DNA from 3 places in the Methylomonas sp. 11b genome. Region 2 is predicted to be linked to each of the others. Evidence: riboswitches for the same ligand, from Rfam matches in the RefSeq annotation. Region 2 holds a riboswitch; each other region holds the start of a gene.
What was found. A riboswitch is a leader RNA that binds a small molecule or an ion and turns the genes downstream of it on or off. The one in region 2 is predicted to bind cyclic di-GMP.
Positions count from the first base shown of each region.

Region 1: it holds a riboswitch for cyclic di-GMP, as region 2 does, so the genes downstream of both, METH11B_RS0116520 (VPLPA-CTERM sorting domain-containing protein) here and METH11B_RS0105625 (hypothetical protein) in region 2, are expected to answer to the same signal.
Region 3: it holds a riboswitch for cyclic di-GMP, as region 2 does, so the genes downstream of both, METH11B_RS29835 (hypothetical protein) here and METH11B_RS0105625 (hypothetical protein) in region 2, are expected to answer to the same signal.

Region 1 covers NZ_KI911557.1:3,435,570-3,440,763, reverse strand. The annotation lists gene ftsZ (cell division protein FtsZ) at 1-128, shown strand, start outside; gene lpxC (UDP-3-O-acyl-N-acetylglucosamine deacetylase) at 237-1,163, shown strand; cyclic di-GMP riboswitch class I at 1,585-1,659, shown strand; gene METH11B_RS0116520 (VPLPA-CTERM sorting domain-containing protein) at 2,105-2,854, shown strand; gene METH11B_RS29515 (hypothetical protein) at 3,050-3,886, shown strand; gene METH11B_RS0116510 (cytochrome-c peroxidase) at 4,104-5,194, shown strand, end outside.
Region 2 covers NZ_KI911557.1:1,215,916-1,221,109, reverse strand. The annotation lists gene gspK (type II secretion system minor pseudopilin GspK) at 1-213, shown strand, start outside; gene gspL (type II secretion system protein GspL) at 206-1,399, shown strand; gene gspM (type II secretion system protein GspM) at 1,401-1,895, shown strand; cyclic di-GMP riboswitch class I at 2,616-2,694, shown strand; gene METH11B_RS0105625 (hypothetical protein) at 2,734-3,525, shown strand; gene METH11B_RS0105620 (hypothetical protein) at 3,626-5,185, shown strand.
Region 3 covers NZ_KI911557.1:4,183,328-4,188,521, reverse strand. The annotation lists gene METH11B_RS0120145 (response regulator transcription factor) at 1-447, opposite strand, end outside; gene METH11B_RS0120140 (ATP-binding protein) at 425-1,798, opposite strand; gene METH11B_RS0120135 (hypothetical protein) at 2,087-2,362, opposite strand; cyclic di-GMP riboswitch class I at 2,740-2,824, shown strand; gene METH11B_RS29835 (hypothetical protein) at 2,924-4,036, shown strand; gene METH11B_RS0120120 (hypothetical protein) at 4,136-4,906, shown strand; gene METH11B_RS27990 (tetratricopeptide repeat-containing sulfotransferase family protein) at 5,105-5,194, opposite strand, start outside.

The DNA of each region.
Region 1 (5,194 bases), 2.2 Mb from region 2:
AACCGACCATCGTCCGCCAGCAAAAACAGGAATCGGCTCGGGAATCTCGCTTTGGCGCGCAACCTAGAAACGATGTGGACCTGGATTACTTGGACGTACCGGCCTTCTTGAGACGCCAAGCAGACTAAGGGTCGCTTGCGGCACGTCTATGAGGCAGCTGAGCCAAGTTCGGGGGGAGCTATCGCATAATCTGTGATAGACTCCCCGACTTTGTTTTACCTATTTGTCGGCATTTCATGATTAAACAGCGTACTTTAAAAAACACCATCAGAGCCACCGGCGTCGGTTTGCATACCGGCGATAAGGTCTATCTGACCCTGCACCCCTCCGAGCCCGATACCGGCATCCGTTTTCGCCGCGTGGATTTGGAAACGCCGGTGATGATAGCCGCGCGCCCAGAAAATGTTGGCGAAACCAAGCTGTCCACGACTTTGGTCCGCGACGGCGTTAAGGTGTCCACCGTCGAACATTTGCTGTCGGCTTTGGCCGGCTTGGGCATAGACAACGCGATTGTCGATGTCAGCGCCGCCGAAGTACCGATTATGGATGGCAGCGCCGGACCATTTGTGTTTCTGTTGCAATCGGCTGGCGTGGTCGAGCAGGATGTCCCCAAGCAATACATCCGCATCAAACGGGCAATCCGCGTGGAAGACGGCGATAAATGGGCCGCGTTCGAACCGTTCGATGGCTTTAAAGTCACCTTTACCATCGATTTCGAACATCCGGCGTTTTCCGAACATCTAAAAACCGCTGTGATGGACTTTTCTTCGACTACGTTTGTGAAGGAAGTCAGCCGGGCCCGCACTTTCGGTTTTATGAAGGACATCGAGTTTTTGCGTGAAAACAATCTGGCGCTGGGCGGCAGCCTGGATAACGCCATCGTGGTGGACGACGACAAAGTATTGAACGAAGACGGTCTGCGTTATGCCGACGAATTTGTGAAACACAAAATCCTCGATGCCATCGGCGACTTATATTTGCTGGGCTACAGCCTGATCGGCGAATATCAAGGCTTCAAATCCGGCCACGCGCTGAACAACAAGTTGTTGCTAAGTCTAATGAACGACAAAGACGCCTGGGAAATGGTGACTTTCGAAAATGCCGAAGAAGCACCCATATCCTTCATGCATTCCGCGCAAACTTCGGCTAGAGCTACCGGCTAAGACCAACCCCGCCAAATACCCGGAATAAACGGCGGAGGCCCAAGCCTCCCCGTCCCTTCCAGCCAATTTTTAAAGAATTTTCCAGCTAATATTGCCCTAAATGAGTAGCCATGGCCCTTTCAGAAATGGCCGACTCTCTAGGCTGGCTCTAATTCATCTGCTCATCCCGATGGCAAAGTCTATCCCTGCAAAAAGTAAGGGATATAACTCAAAATACGTGAAATAACTCATCCCCTAGTATTAAAGCCAGCTGGAGCCCCGGAAAACAGCCACGCTTATTGCAGCCCCACCATCTCAAAGCAAACCATTTATCCCCTTGTTTTATATATAAATATTCATACAAAAAAGCTGACCACCCACACTTAGCGTTATTCTGGCGCATATTTTGCTTAGCTATTAATGCTGCACCCTCTGGGCGCAGCCAACAAGTCGCCACACTCGTCGCAAGGCGGGGCCGGAAAGCTGCGGATCTGATTCAGATAGTCGAGCTACCTCTTTTGAGCAGGCAAGAGAAGGGATTAGCGGGTCGATATGGAAACGACGACAACTATCCCCTAGCAGTCGCTCACTGGTCAGGAATAGTTTGTTATATCACCTGATTGGTCTGAACCCATTGTTTAACACACTGTGCAAACTAGCCCGGTATTTCAAACTCTTTGGACTGCTTCTCTCGCAAACATAGCGCGGCATGATCAATCCGGGAATATTGAAATACTTAGTGGTTTTAAGACCGTTCAAATTGCGCGGGAAGCCGTTGGTCAAACGGCCAGCCCTAGGCCCTTACCGTACGAACAGGATCGAACAGTAAGAGCCTGGCATCGCGGCAGCGGGCACATGTGCGTTAGACAACAACTCGTAAAGGGAAATACGAAACCTTGAATGTCGCCGGTAGAGACTACCGGTAAAAATCTACGTCTTACTCTATTTAAAGGAATTGAATTATGTCTGTTAACACTAGAAATGCCCAAACCTTAAAAAAGGTGGCTGCAACACTTGCCATTTCACTTTTAGGCCTAAGCAGCGCACAGGCCGAGGTCGTAAACGGAACCATCTATAAGACCGTCGACCCGGTTCACGGCGCCGGTACCACAATCGATTTCTATTCGTTTTCGTTGTCATCGGCTGCCAATGTTGTCATCGATGTGCTGGCGAATGAAGGCTACGCAGCGGGCTGGGGCGCACATCCCGGCGCCTATGTCGATATCAACGGCGACGGCGAACTAACCCTGGCGGATAGCCAATTCCGCATTTTTCAGGATACGGTCTCACTCACTACGGAAATAGTCAGCGGCGACGACAGTCCAGCCTACACCATACCTGGCAATACCGGCGGATGGGCCGACGGCAGCTTGTTGAGCCGAGACTCCTATCTGGCGACTGCTTTGGACGTAGGCAATTACATTATTGCTTTTGGAGATTACTCTCTCACCATTGAAGAAGCCGTGCTGGGTTTCAATAAGGGCGACACGATTACCGGTGCAACTGGCCTCAACCCTGTAACTGGCACCACAGGTCAGGATCATTTTGACTATCAAATAACCCTTACCGCTAACGACTACGTCACTGGAGCCAACCTGCCTTTAACCATAACTGCACAGGGCGTTAGCGCAGTACCGGTGCCAGGGGCCGTTTGGTTGTTTGGTTCTGCGTTAGCGGGATTAGGCGTATTCGGCAAACGCCGCACCGCATAAACCACAGGGAGTAAGAGCGAGTAGGTAAACCGACATCAGCTATCGACTTACCCCTCGCAATGCATATTAAAACTTTGGAATCGTCCACTTTTGGCTGCCAGGCCCGAAACACCTCAGACGAATCCAGATTAAACAGCAACTTAAATCTACCACAATCGTAAACCGCGATGTGGTGGATATTGGAGACACTCAAAAATGAACATCGATTTACAAAACATTTTCAAAATCACCCTATCTTCCGCTGCCTTATCCTTTGCCTTCGCTCAACCCGCCGCGGCGGCTTGGACAGGTGCCGATAACACCCTTGAGTTGGGCACTAGCATCTCAAACCCCAGTTTCAATTCCAGCAATCTGGGCTTCGCGGGCAATCCGGCTCTGTCCAACGATGGCTGGGGCATGCAAGGCGCATTTACCAACTTCTATCTAAGCTCATCAGCCCAATCCGTGACCGTAGACGCGCGCTCATCCGCTGCAAACTTTCCGGCGTTTTCAATCTTCAGAACCAATGTGGCTTATTCGGGCGAAACGGTCGGCGTCGATACACCGGCAGAGCTAACCGGCCAAATCCATAAATTCAACTCGGTCGGCCAAGCCGGAGATCCAGGCATCATCTGGGCAACAGGCGCTGACGGCATTGTCGAAACGCTGGGCTACGTCAGTTCCTCCAGCAAAAACTACGTTAACTCGTTCGGCGACGTCATCGACTCCGGTGCACACGATGTCAGTATCGACGACCTCTATGAAACCGGCGTATCCGGCTCGACAGGTGTCACCGGTAACCCTGCGTTTGCCAACACCAAAAGATACGCTACCTTGACGCTGAACGATTTGCAGGCCGGCTGGTATGCAGTGTTCGTCGGCGGCGCAGACGTCCTCGGCTCCAGCGCCGGTATCTCCTTGAACATTTCCGCGTCGGCGGCCGCCTCTACATACACCCCACCTGCCGCGGTACCCGTGCCTTCGGCTGTTTGGTTGTTCGGTAGCGCGCTGGCCGGCTTTTTGGGCATAGGCCGAGGCAAACGCAACGCTTAAGCGTTAACCAACACACAAGGAAGCGCTTAAACCCAAAAGACTTAAGCCTGTGTTCGTGTAAATACGGAATTTGGCGAGAGACTTCGCTAAAGGAATAAGGATGGCCGATAAATTACTTGCTGTGGTTTATCGGCCTTTTTTCGTTCACGCCCGCCCGTTGTAAGCGGTTTGGGCAGTATTTTTTCGCCACTTAACCATTTCTCAGTGGAGTTTCACCATGACATTGTTTCGTCATAGCCTATTAGCGATTGTCTTAGCCGGAACTGCGCTGCTCAGTTTCAATGCAGCCGCGTTCGAATTGGCGCTAGGGCCGATGCCGATAAGCCTGAAGCATTTGCCCGTTCCGCCCGTCCCTGGATTATTGGACGGCCCGGACCCTATTGTCGTCAACAAGAATGCCGCGATTGTCTTGGGCAAGGCGCTATTCTGGGATACTAACGTTGGCAGCGACGGCATGGCCTGCGCATCTTGCCACTTTCACGCCGGCGCCGACGGCAGGGTAAAAAATCAGCTTGCACCGGGCGGCCAATCCAGCCCTTTAAGCAACCAAGAATTCAGCAATGCCATGACTGGTGCGTCGTTGGGACCGAATCATACCCTCAGCGCCGGCGACTTCCCGTTACATCAACGAGAAGACCCACTACAGGAACATTCCACGATCCTCTACGACACCGACAATGTAGTCGGTTCGTCCGGTACTTTCGGCGGGGATTTCAGAGCAGTAGACCGCTACACCGCCCCTAACGACTCGTGCAGCCGCAGCGCCGATAGTCTATTTCATGCCGGCGCCGTCGGCACCCGCAAAGTGACGTCGCGCAACGCGCCCAGCGTCATCAATGCGGTGTTTAATCATCGCAATTTTTGGGACGGTCGCGCCAACAATGTGTTTAACGGCAGCAGCCCCTGGGGCGACCGCGATCCCAACGCCGGCGTCTGGGTAAAACAGAACGCCACGACGCTCAGCAAACAACGCCTGCATTTGCTCAATTCCTCGTTGGCGTCATTAGCGGTAGCTCCACCGCAAAACACCACCGAGATGGCCTGCCGCAACCGGACCTTGATGGAGCTCGGCAGAAAACTGCTGTTACGCCGCCCTTTGCAAAACCAGAAAGTGCATCCTGAAGATAGTGTATTAGGACCTTACAGCCTGAATACGAAACCAGGCATGAACACCATGTATAAGCTGCTGGTCATGCAGGCATTCAATCCCAAATACTGGTCGTTCAACGGTAGCACGCCAATTCCGGTACCCAAAGGGTTGGCGCCATACAATCAGACCGAAGCCAACTTTGGGATGTTTTTTGGTCT
Region 2 (5,194 bases):
CCTTTCGCAAAAGTCGCCGAATTTTTAAAGGATGAAACGGTTGCCGACACCGGCATCGGTAAATATGGCTTGGGTGTCAGTTCGCAAAACTTTTTATTACAAGGGCAAATCGATATGGGCAAAACCCATTTGCAGTTTGAGTCGCAATTGCAGCGCGATAGTGGTGGCGCGCAAGTGGTGAAGCGCCAGCGCCAGGGCTTGGCGCATGGCTGAAAAACTGCTGGTCAGATTAGGTGCCGAATCTGCCGATAAACTGGAATGGTTGAATCTTGCCGAGCCTGATAGTCGGCCGACATCCGGCTCGATGATGGAGTTGGCAGCGGCTGCGCAGGGTAAGTCTGTACTACTGTTATTGCCGGCCGCTTCGGTGCTATTGCTGGAAATCGAGCTGGCAGTTAAAACCACTGCGCAACTGAAAAAAGCCTTGCCGTTTGCGTTGGAAGACCTACTGGCCGAGGACGTGGAAAATTATCATCTGGTTTGGTTAAAGCAGGACCGGGATAAACTCGCCGCGGCGGCGATTACGCACGACACATTAGCGGCGCGGCTTACTCCGTTTCGCGAAGCCGGTTTAGCTCTGGCAGCTGCGTATCCGGAAACCTTATGCCTGCCGTATCAGCCTGGACAAACGACTTTGTTGCTCGAAGAAAGCAACGCAATTTTGCGCAGCGCTGCCTATTTGGGCGGCGGCGTGGATGCGCAATTTCTGCCGCAACTGCTGGAAAAAGCCTGTGCCGAAGGTGTCGATTGCCAGACTTTACTGATATGCAAACACAGCGAAGACACCCAGCTGCCGGATGGTTTGGCAAATAACGGTTTGGAAACAGTCATAGCCAAGCCTTTGCAATTCATGGCGAGCGCCGTCGAGTCATTGCCAGCCGAGCTGAATTTGTTGAGCGGTGCTTATGCCGTCAGTCATCGTCCAAAAGGCCTCTGGCAACAGTGGCTACCGGCGGCAATAATTCTGTGCGTGGCACTGGCGGTGCAGAGCTACGCTTTACTACATACCTATTGGCAACAACAAGCCGAACTAAGCGAGTTGGAAGCGAAAAGCCAAGAGCTGTTCAAACAAACTTTTCCCGATGTGAAACGCATCGTCAATGTCAAAGCTCAGGCCGAGCAACAGCTGGCGCAGCTCAGAAAACAACAGGCTTTTGCCGGTAGCGGCTTCATGCGCTTGATCTACCGTTCCGGATTGGTGTTGAAAGACGCGCCGGCCGTACACTTGAAAAAGCTCAATTTCCTGAACGGCGGTTTGCAGTTACATCTGCTTGCCGACGACATCGGCCAACTGGAGCAATTCAAACAGCAGTTGCAAAGCACGGTGCAAGTCAAAATTCAATCCGCCGACAGCGGCGCAAACGGCGTGGAGGCGCAACTTGAGATTCGCGAAAAATGACATGGCGAAGCGTTTTGCCGAATTAACGCCCAGAGAGCGAGTGCTGGCGCTGGGTGGTGTACTGGTCGTGCTGATGTATGGCGCATACCTGCTGTTTTACCAACCAATTGCTGAACAAAGCCGCTTGCTGACCCTAAAAATCCAGGCGCAACAGCAAATCTATACCTACTTACAACAAGTCGGTAACGAAGCTGCGGCTTTGCGGCAACAGGCTACGGTTGATGCACCGGCATTGGATGGCGCTAATCAATCGCCGCTGGCGGTAGTCGATTTCAGCAGCCAGCAGCTGGAGATAAAACCGGCGATCAAACACCTGTCGCCGGAAGGCGAGGACAAAGTCAGCGTCTGGCTGGAACATCTGGCTTTCGACCAACTGATGTCCTGGTTGGCAATTTTGGAAACCAAACACCGTTTGCAGGTACTGCAAATCGATGTTGAAAAACCGGCCGATGCTGATGGTATCGTCAATGCCAAGGTCTTACTGGGTGTTGTTTAGTCTGCTCAGGTATCGTCGCTCCCGCGCAGGCGGGAGCCCAGTTGCCGCAGCCGATTTGCTGCGCGGTCCCAAGGCGTCCAGTTTCCCGTGAATGCCCAGTCCAGAATTCATTGATAGCTTCAAACTTGCCTTCCATGGCACTGGATGCCCGCTCTTGTGCCCTGTGGGTAACCCCGCGGGCATCACGGACTTCTTGGGTTTAGCTGAAGTAGCTCAATAGTCAGGATGCGCCTTGCCGTCCACAGCTCACGACAATTCATGCCTGGACCACGTCCCACTGCTATTAAGTTAAGAGCGGATGGTTCTATCTCCCCTCATCCCAACCTTCTCCTGGAGGGAGAAGGGGATTCTTCCTTCGCTCAATGGCAGTGAGGCAATGCCCGCAAAAAGAATCTTAAATTTCATAGCTACCGCCCGCGCCCGATCATCCGCTGAATTTTCGTGTTAGCGGTCGGCTTTGTAATACAGATGTATTACATGTCACGTGAATTTAACAATGCTGTAACCGAAAAGCCGCTATTGCTCTGGAATAATCCGCGTCAAGTTGAAGGGTCGAGGATCGGCAGTTCAGCAAGGATTCAGGAGCAACTAGGGAACACGGACGGCACGGACAAGGAGCGGCTAAGGAAGAGGATAGGGAGGAGGCTAAGGGGGAAATGGTAGCGGGGGCAACAAAAGCGGCGCTGTCAGGATGTTAGATAGCGTCGAGTACGATCTAAAGCGTGTAAAAGCCAAACTCGTTGTGAAGCGGGGACGGAAAGTCACAGGTCTTGCAGGTCAAGACGGCTGGGCTGTCACCTTATGTCATTAATCGAAATTTAAACATGAGGTTTTAAAAATGAAATTGTCTAAAAAATTGTTGGCAGTTGCAGTATTGGCGGCGGCCGCTTCAGGCGCCGCGGAAGCGCGTATCCAAGCTATCGGTGATGCAACAGCAGACGGTAGCGAGTTTTTGTTCAACCTGGTTGACTACACAGCGAAAACTTCATTTACACTGGATTTGGGTATCACTGTTGAGCAATTTCTGGCTAACCCTAGCCAATCATTGTCTTTCTCACTGAGCGACAACAACTTTCAATCATTCGCTGCTGCTTACACTGCCGGCAACGACGTTGCTTGGGGAGTTTCTGGTGGTCATGGGATCCTGGCTGACCTGACTGACCTGCCTAAATTTGGTTTCTACACAACGTCAGTAGTTCCTTCTCCTGCCGTCATCGATAGCAATGCAGGCGACATTGGTAATACTATGAGTAAATGGAACGTTATGGTTGGTTCTGTTCAAACTCAAGATGCCAATTCTAACAATCTGAGCACCTTCAGAACTGTTGGCCAACAAGGTTATACAGCTGTTTACGGTAACGATTTCCAAACTGCTTTGCCATTTGCCGCCCAAGGTCAGTTAGGCAATGCTTTGGCGTTCGTTCATGAAAAAGTCAATGCCGACGATTTCGATACTGGAGAATTGGAAACTTTCCCAGGTACATGGAATTTTTCATTTAGCGGTAACGTGGGTTCTTTGACCTATACCGCTGCACCCGCTGCTGTGCCACTGCCTGCCGCAGTTTGGATGTTCGGCGCCGGCTTGATGGGCGTACTGCGCGCCACTCGTCGTAAATCATTGGCGGTTTAATCCCGCAAACGTCTTGAGCCGGCCGGATTCTGCTTTGCTGGTTCCCCCTTCATGAACGGGTCGGCTCAAACTTTAAATTCAATCAATTGAGAGATATACAATGAAAAAGCAATTATTGTCTGCTGCTATCGCAGTGGCTTCTCTGGCAGGTTTCTCGCAAGGTGCATCCGCACATGCGCCAAGCGTCACGCCGGATATCGAAATCTTTATGTCCGGCGCTAGCGCGCAAGACAAAGCCCTGGCGGCATTGTTTGTTAATTTGTGCGACGCCGGTACTTTGGATGTATTTAAAGACAACGGTACAGCGGGTTCCGAAGGTAAAAACCATAGTGCTTATTTCTGCACACTGAACTCTACTAACGTACCCGGCCTGACCGTCAACGGTGCTGCCGCAACCACGGCTAAAGTATTGTTCCACAAACGTTCTGCCGGCGGTTCTGCGCAAGGTGTTAACCCGCTGATCGACGGCGTGGCGATTGCTGCTATGCGTATTGACAACGGTAACTGCACCCAACAAGGCGCGACCAACACTTGGTTTTGCAACGCCAGCGGCGCTAACCTGACCAACGTGCTGTCCGATGCCGGTATTTCCGATGTCGAGCCAAAATTGTTCGTCGGTCCTAACAAACCTTCAAACGCTAGCGAAGTTGATCCAGTTAAAGCAGATGCCGCACTTAACGTGGTGCCAGCAGCGGCCTTGGTATTTGGTGTGCCGGTTTCCGATAACTTGTATGTGGCTTTGCAAAGAGCGCAAAACCTGCTGGCCGGTTTTGGCGGCAGCTGCGCACCTGGCGATTACACCGAAGCCTGTATGCCGAGCTTGAGCAAACAACAAGTGGCTGAATTGATCTCCGGTCAAATCAAAAGATGGTCCGAGTTTAAAGTAAACGGCACTGCCTTAACCAGCTTGACTGCCGGTTTGACTTACACCGATTCCGACGGCACTGTCAGAAACGTTACCCCTAACGATACCAAAGTGCATTTTTGCAAACGTATCGACGGTTCCGGTACCGGCGCGCAACAATACGTCAAATTCCTGAACAACCCTTGCAGTTCTGCCGGTTTGTCACCTGATTGGCCTGGTTCTCCATTGGCGGGCCCCGTGAAACATGAAGTTAGCGGTTCGGGTGATATGGAATTGTGCTTGGAAGACTTTGCCGATGGTGAAACTGCTTCTAAACAAATCACCACTACCAACCCTGACGTGTTCAACACTGCGGTTAACACTGCCGGTAACAGAGGCTGGGCCATCGGTCACCAAAGTTTGGAAAACAACGCCACGCATGCCAAGCATTACCGCTTTATCAAAGTGGACGGTGTAGCACCAACTCTGGAACAAGCTTTCAGAGGCAAATACATGGATTGGGTTGAGCAAACCTTCCAATGGCGTAAAGCTATCAGCGCCGATAAATCCACTGTTATCGCTAAAATCGCTGCCGACGCGGCCGCACCAACCATTTTGGCTACCGAGTTGAACATTAGTTTCGTTCACCCATTCGGTCAATCAGGTTATTTGGCTATCGGTAACGGCAACAACTTTACCGACACGTTCAATGTCAATTCACCTGTTATGCCTTACTCGCACGCGGTAGCGGGTTCTTTGAGCAACTGCCAAGTGCCGGTTATCAAAAACTCTACCAACACCAGCAAACCGATGTAATCAGCGTGT
Region 3 (5,194 bases), 3.0 Mb from region 2:
CACTTTTTGCAAGTGCTCCCACTCCAAGCGCTTTACCGATAGCGGATTGTCACTGATAGCTACCGACGCATCGCCTTCGTTTTTGTATAAGGCACTAACAATCTCATCGGCATTCGCCGGCTTGGTCAGATAATGGATAGCACCTAATTTTATAGCCTCTACAGCTGTGGCTATACTGGCAAAGCCGGTCAACATGACGATTTGGGTATTGTCATCCAAGGAAATCAATTTTTTGACCATTTCCAGCCCGGAGTCAAAACCGATTCGTAAGTCGATTACCGCATATTCGGGCTCGGTTTGTTCCGCCAGTTTCATTGCCGTATCGACATCATTGGCGACAGTCACTTGAAAATTGCGCTTTTCCAACGCCGGCTTCAGCACCGAACAAAAGGTGACGTCATCATCGACCAGCAATAAATTGGGCTTATCCATAGGTAATTGGTTCATGCATACTCTCCTTAGCTAATAGCGGCAAACTGATTTCGACGCAGGCGCCGCCCGACTCTAAATTACTGAACTGTATTTTACCGCCGAGCCGCTTGATAGTGGTATAAGTCAAAAACAAGCCAACCCCCATGCCTTGCTTATTGCTCTTGACCGGTTGATGCCCGGCAAACTCGATAAATTCAGCGGGCAAACCTGGACCGAAATCCCTGATTTTCAAGTTTAGTGTTTCTTCATCCCATTCCACATGAAACTCGATGCCCGCATCGACCGGCGATGCCTCAGCTGCGTTATTTAGAATATTGATGATAGAGTGAGTCACGGTACGTTCCGCAATCACGCGCGCATCCATATCCACATTCGGCGAAATAAATAGTTTCAGCCGGGTAGCGGCTTTATGCGTGCGCCACTGGCCCAATACTTCATCGATATACTCGCTCACCAGCATCACCTTGCCGGATTCCGCCCGCATCTCGCCGGCGGAGGCCGACATCACCGACAAGGCTTGTTTGCAGCGATCAATCTGCTGCTGAACAATCACCAGTTTCTGGTGCATATCCGGGTAACGATGCTCCGACAACTCTTCCGCCATTTCATGCGTCAAAATGGCAATCGTCCCCAACGGTGTGCCCATATCGTGCGCGGCACTAGCCGCCAAGGTGCCCAGGGATACAACTCGTTCGTCGCGTAGCGCACTCTCGCGGGCATCCGCTAAATTTCGCTCACGTTCTTTCAAGGTTTTGGACAGTTCGACTACGAAAAAAGCCACCAAGCCGGCGCTAAACACAAAACCAAACCACATACCAAATACATGCAGATTGAAATACCGCCTGTCGTTCATCAAATGCATTTGCAGACTCATTTCCGGCGTCATCTCCGCCATTGCCGGATGCGCCATATGCGGCTCCACGGCCGGCAAGGGTACGTTGTAGGCAATCAGCACGGTATAGACGCAGGACGTAATGATTACCATATTCCAGGCATAAGCCTGCGGTAGCATGATAGCGGTAACAATTAAAGGTAAAAGAAACACCCAAATAATCGGGTTTGACGCGCCGCCAGTGAGATAAAGCAAATAGGCCAGCGCCAACACATCCATGCATATTTGCGAAAAAATCTCGTGCTCGGTTACTTCTTCCGGCGTTCTCAGTCGCAGCCAGGTGTATAGATTGAGTATGGAAATCGCAAAAATCGCCAGCCACAACTGATTTTGCGGCAAATTGATACCCAAACCGTTCACCGCGATAAATACCGCTACCGTGACGGCAAACAGCATCAAATTTCTAAGAATGTATAACCAACGCAGGTTTTCGCGAATGGAGATTTCGGCTTTGGGCAGAATGTGTGAAAGCATAGAAACAACACTAAATTGAAGAAAGCACCGCAGCGATATACTACCGCCGCTCGCTTAATAAGGTGGAAAGCCAACCAAACTTGGATGGTGGCCACCTGAGTATTCACAATCGATTTTTGGTAGCAAAACCTTAACCCCGTTTGCTCGCCCGATATAAACCCCTACGCGCCTTGGCAAATACGGAATTAAGCTAGCCGCTTAAAAGATCGAAAGAAAATCTACGCGCTAATCTTTCCGGAGCAAACAACAAGGTCTGACGAATCATGCCCCAAAAAATAATGCGGCATATCACGCACCGGCCAAACGCCAGCCGCCGTTTTTATCCACCCACCTCATGCTCAGCCAATACCAGAAGGTCATGGGCAGCATCATCGCAAACCATTCCCAATCGTCGATTAAAAATAATTTGGCAACCCAGCCGTTGCCATCGAAATAGAGTGGCCAAGGCACACAGTACAGAGTAAAAACAATACTACTCCAGATCAACAGTAACGCACCTTTGCGGGTTTCTATACTGGACAGGGCCAAGAACACCCACAACGGGGTTTTATCGGTTTTTTGCATACATCTCTCCACTGAAAAATCTCGTGCCAACCCAATTAGCGGCGCAACAACCTAACAATAAACGACTAGAAAATAAAGAAATTCCTGATCAAATCCACCAAAACAAGCTTCAGCGCCAACCCCGGAATATTCCCCAATAATTGAACTGTGTTATATGAAGCAAGCGTCTGAGCTATTTCGCTGAGTTTCGCTCGCCGCTCACTCACGCCATCCCAGGCAAAATAAGCAGTAATGCAATGAAATTTATATATTTTATTAAGTTGGCCCACTATTCGCTTCAACTAGTGTACTTGCTTCGTGGTTTGCTTTCCGAAAAGCGGTTAGTAGGTCTCTATCCCTGCCATGTCTGCCGCTGGCGTAATTAGCAAATCTCTGAAAGCAAGAATTGCCACACCCGTCGTGAGGCGGGGCCGGAAAATCACGGTTCTTATAAAACGATTTAAAGAAGGCCGGATTGCCCCCATGCGCGCCATGGGCGAGGGCAAAATTTGGCTCGATGCAATTGGTCAAGTTTTGTCAGTTTCGCTGTTACCTTTAATTCCAATAACAAAGAGGACGATCATGATCTTTCATAAAACGGCTATAGCAGCTATTTTGACAGCTGGCCTAGCGGGCGTTTCAGGCCAAGCGTTTGCACATTCTTACTACAATCTGACCGGCGCGGGTACAGTAGCCTCGGGTAACTCAGCAATCGGCTTCGGCATCGCCAACAGCATCAACGGCACCGACGGTGTTTCCGCCAACTCTAACGGCACCAATAGAATCGCGAACGGTACCAACGTTTATACAGTGGGCGATTTAAGCGCGAATACCTTGATCCCTGGCACAGGTACAGCGGCTGAGACAGCCACAGAAGTAGCAGGTAACCTACCTTATATGTGGTACTCCGGTCAGCACACAACCGCTACCGGTTTCACCAAGCGCGAATTGCATACCGGCTCAAGCGCTACAGACAACACTGGCGCCTTGACAGCAAACCTTATTAGCTCAAACCCTAGCTTCGGCACCAACACTATCGGTAGCTTGTGGAAAGCTTACTCGGACAAAAACGGCGGCACCAACGCCGCTACCTGGGGCACCATCATGGCTGATCTGCCCGCTGATGGCGATCATCCTTACTTGGCGGTAGCAGGCAATTCGGCATCAACCGGCCTGGGACTGGATTACGGTTTGATTCATATTAGCTGCGGCGCAAACACAGCAAGCGCTAACTGCGCCAGCGCCGGCAATATCAAAACCACCATTACCGTGAAAAACGACGCCGATTACAGCCAATTTAACGGTTTATTGGATGTTGCCCTGTATCGCAATGTAGACAGCAGCTCCACATCTGACCGTAACGCGGCTGCCACAATCGGCGAAACCGGCCTGCAAGGCTCAAGCTTGGGCGAAGCTATCTGGACGGCCAGCATGAGCAGTACTTCCGACACCTTGTTCTACTCGTTTGTGTTCGACCAAGCCGAATGGAATGCAACCGGCACACCCGGGCTGCACACCAATGGCTTTTATACCTTGGTGGTCGGCGCACACGGTGGCGGCGCACTCGATGGCGTAACCTACGACGTATTGGTAACTACTTCGGCCGTGCCTGTTCCAGGCGCAGTCTGGCTGTTCGGCAGCGCCATGGCCGGCTTGATCGGTTTCGGTCGCCGCAAACAACAACTAGCGGCTTAATTGCCAAGCGGGATTGCCACCAGACAACGGCAATCCCCTCACCAAGCATTGTTTAACGATAGGCTTACTCTCATTTATTTCATTCGATAGAGATCCAAAATGACTGCAAACTCACCCTTTAAAAAACTAGTATTAGCAGGCGCCATGGGCGCACTGATGTCAGTCAGCGGCTTGGCTAGCGCTCACGTGACCTACAATTTGGCTGCCGGCGATACCTTCCCGCCGGACGGTTCCGCCACGGGCCCATGGTCTGATGGCGATCCAGGCTATATTGGCAATTTGCCCGCCACCTGGGTCGCGATGATCCACAACGACGGCGGCGTAGCGAACTCGCAAACCGCCAGCGGCCACGGCATAGGCATGGGCGCCAAAGCTTATAAAGACGGCGCGACAAACTGGGGGCATACCGCCGATTACGGTTTGTTTGAACTACATGCCGACGCGGAAGTGACTATCACCGTATCGTCGGACGGCTCCAATCTGCGTCCGGCTTTTGGTTTGTGGAGCGGCTGGGATACCGCGGGCAGCAGCAGTCGCCATCAAAGCTACCTGAACAACGGCGCACTGAACCCCATGGCTGCCAGCCCACTGGGCACAACGCTGGCTTTGGTTGACGCAAGCGCCTGGACCTTCGCGGCCACTCAAGGCACCACCGCCACCGCTACGCTGACCCGCTTCCTGACCGCCGGTAATTACACGCTGATTTTGGGCGGTTACGACGGCACGGTAGGCGGGGCCAATCTGGCCTATACCGCCACCATCTCCGCTGCTGCGTCACCGGTACCCGTACCGGGCGCGGTTTGGCTGTTCGGTAGCGCGATGGCGGGCTTAGTCGGTTTCGGCAAACGCAAAACGGCAGAAAACGTCTGACGCGTTTCTATGTAACTTAAGGCTGATTTTAACCCGATGTCCTTGAATACACGTGTTATTGAGGGCCGGGTTAATCAGTAAAAAATCAGTTCGGTTTCGGTCAAGGATGACCGGGGGCAAGGAAGCTCCATTTTTACATCCGCTCGATCCAAGTCCGCTTGGCCCAAAAGCTTAATCTACCCTTCCCATTCGCTTCATTCATGCGTAACCGAACGCATCGATATACGGCGCCAAAATCGGCAAAACCGGTTCGTAAAAACTTGCATAGTGCTGCCAACGTGCAACCGA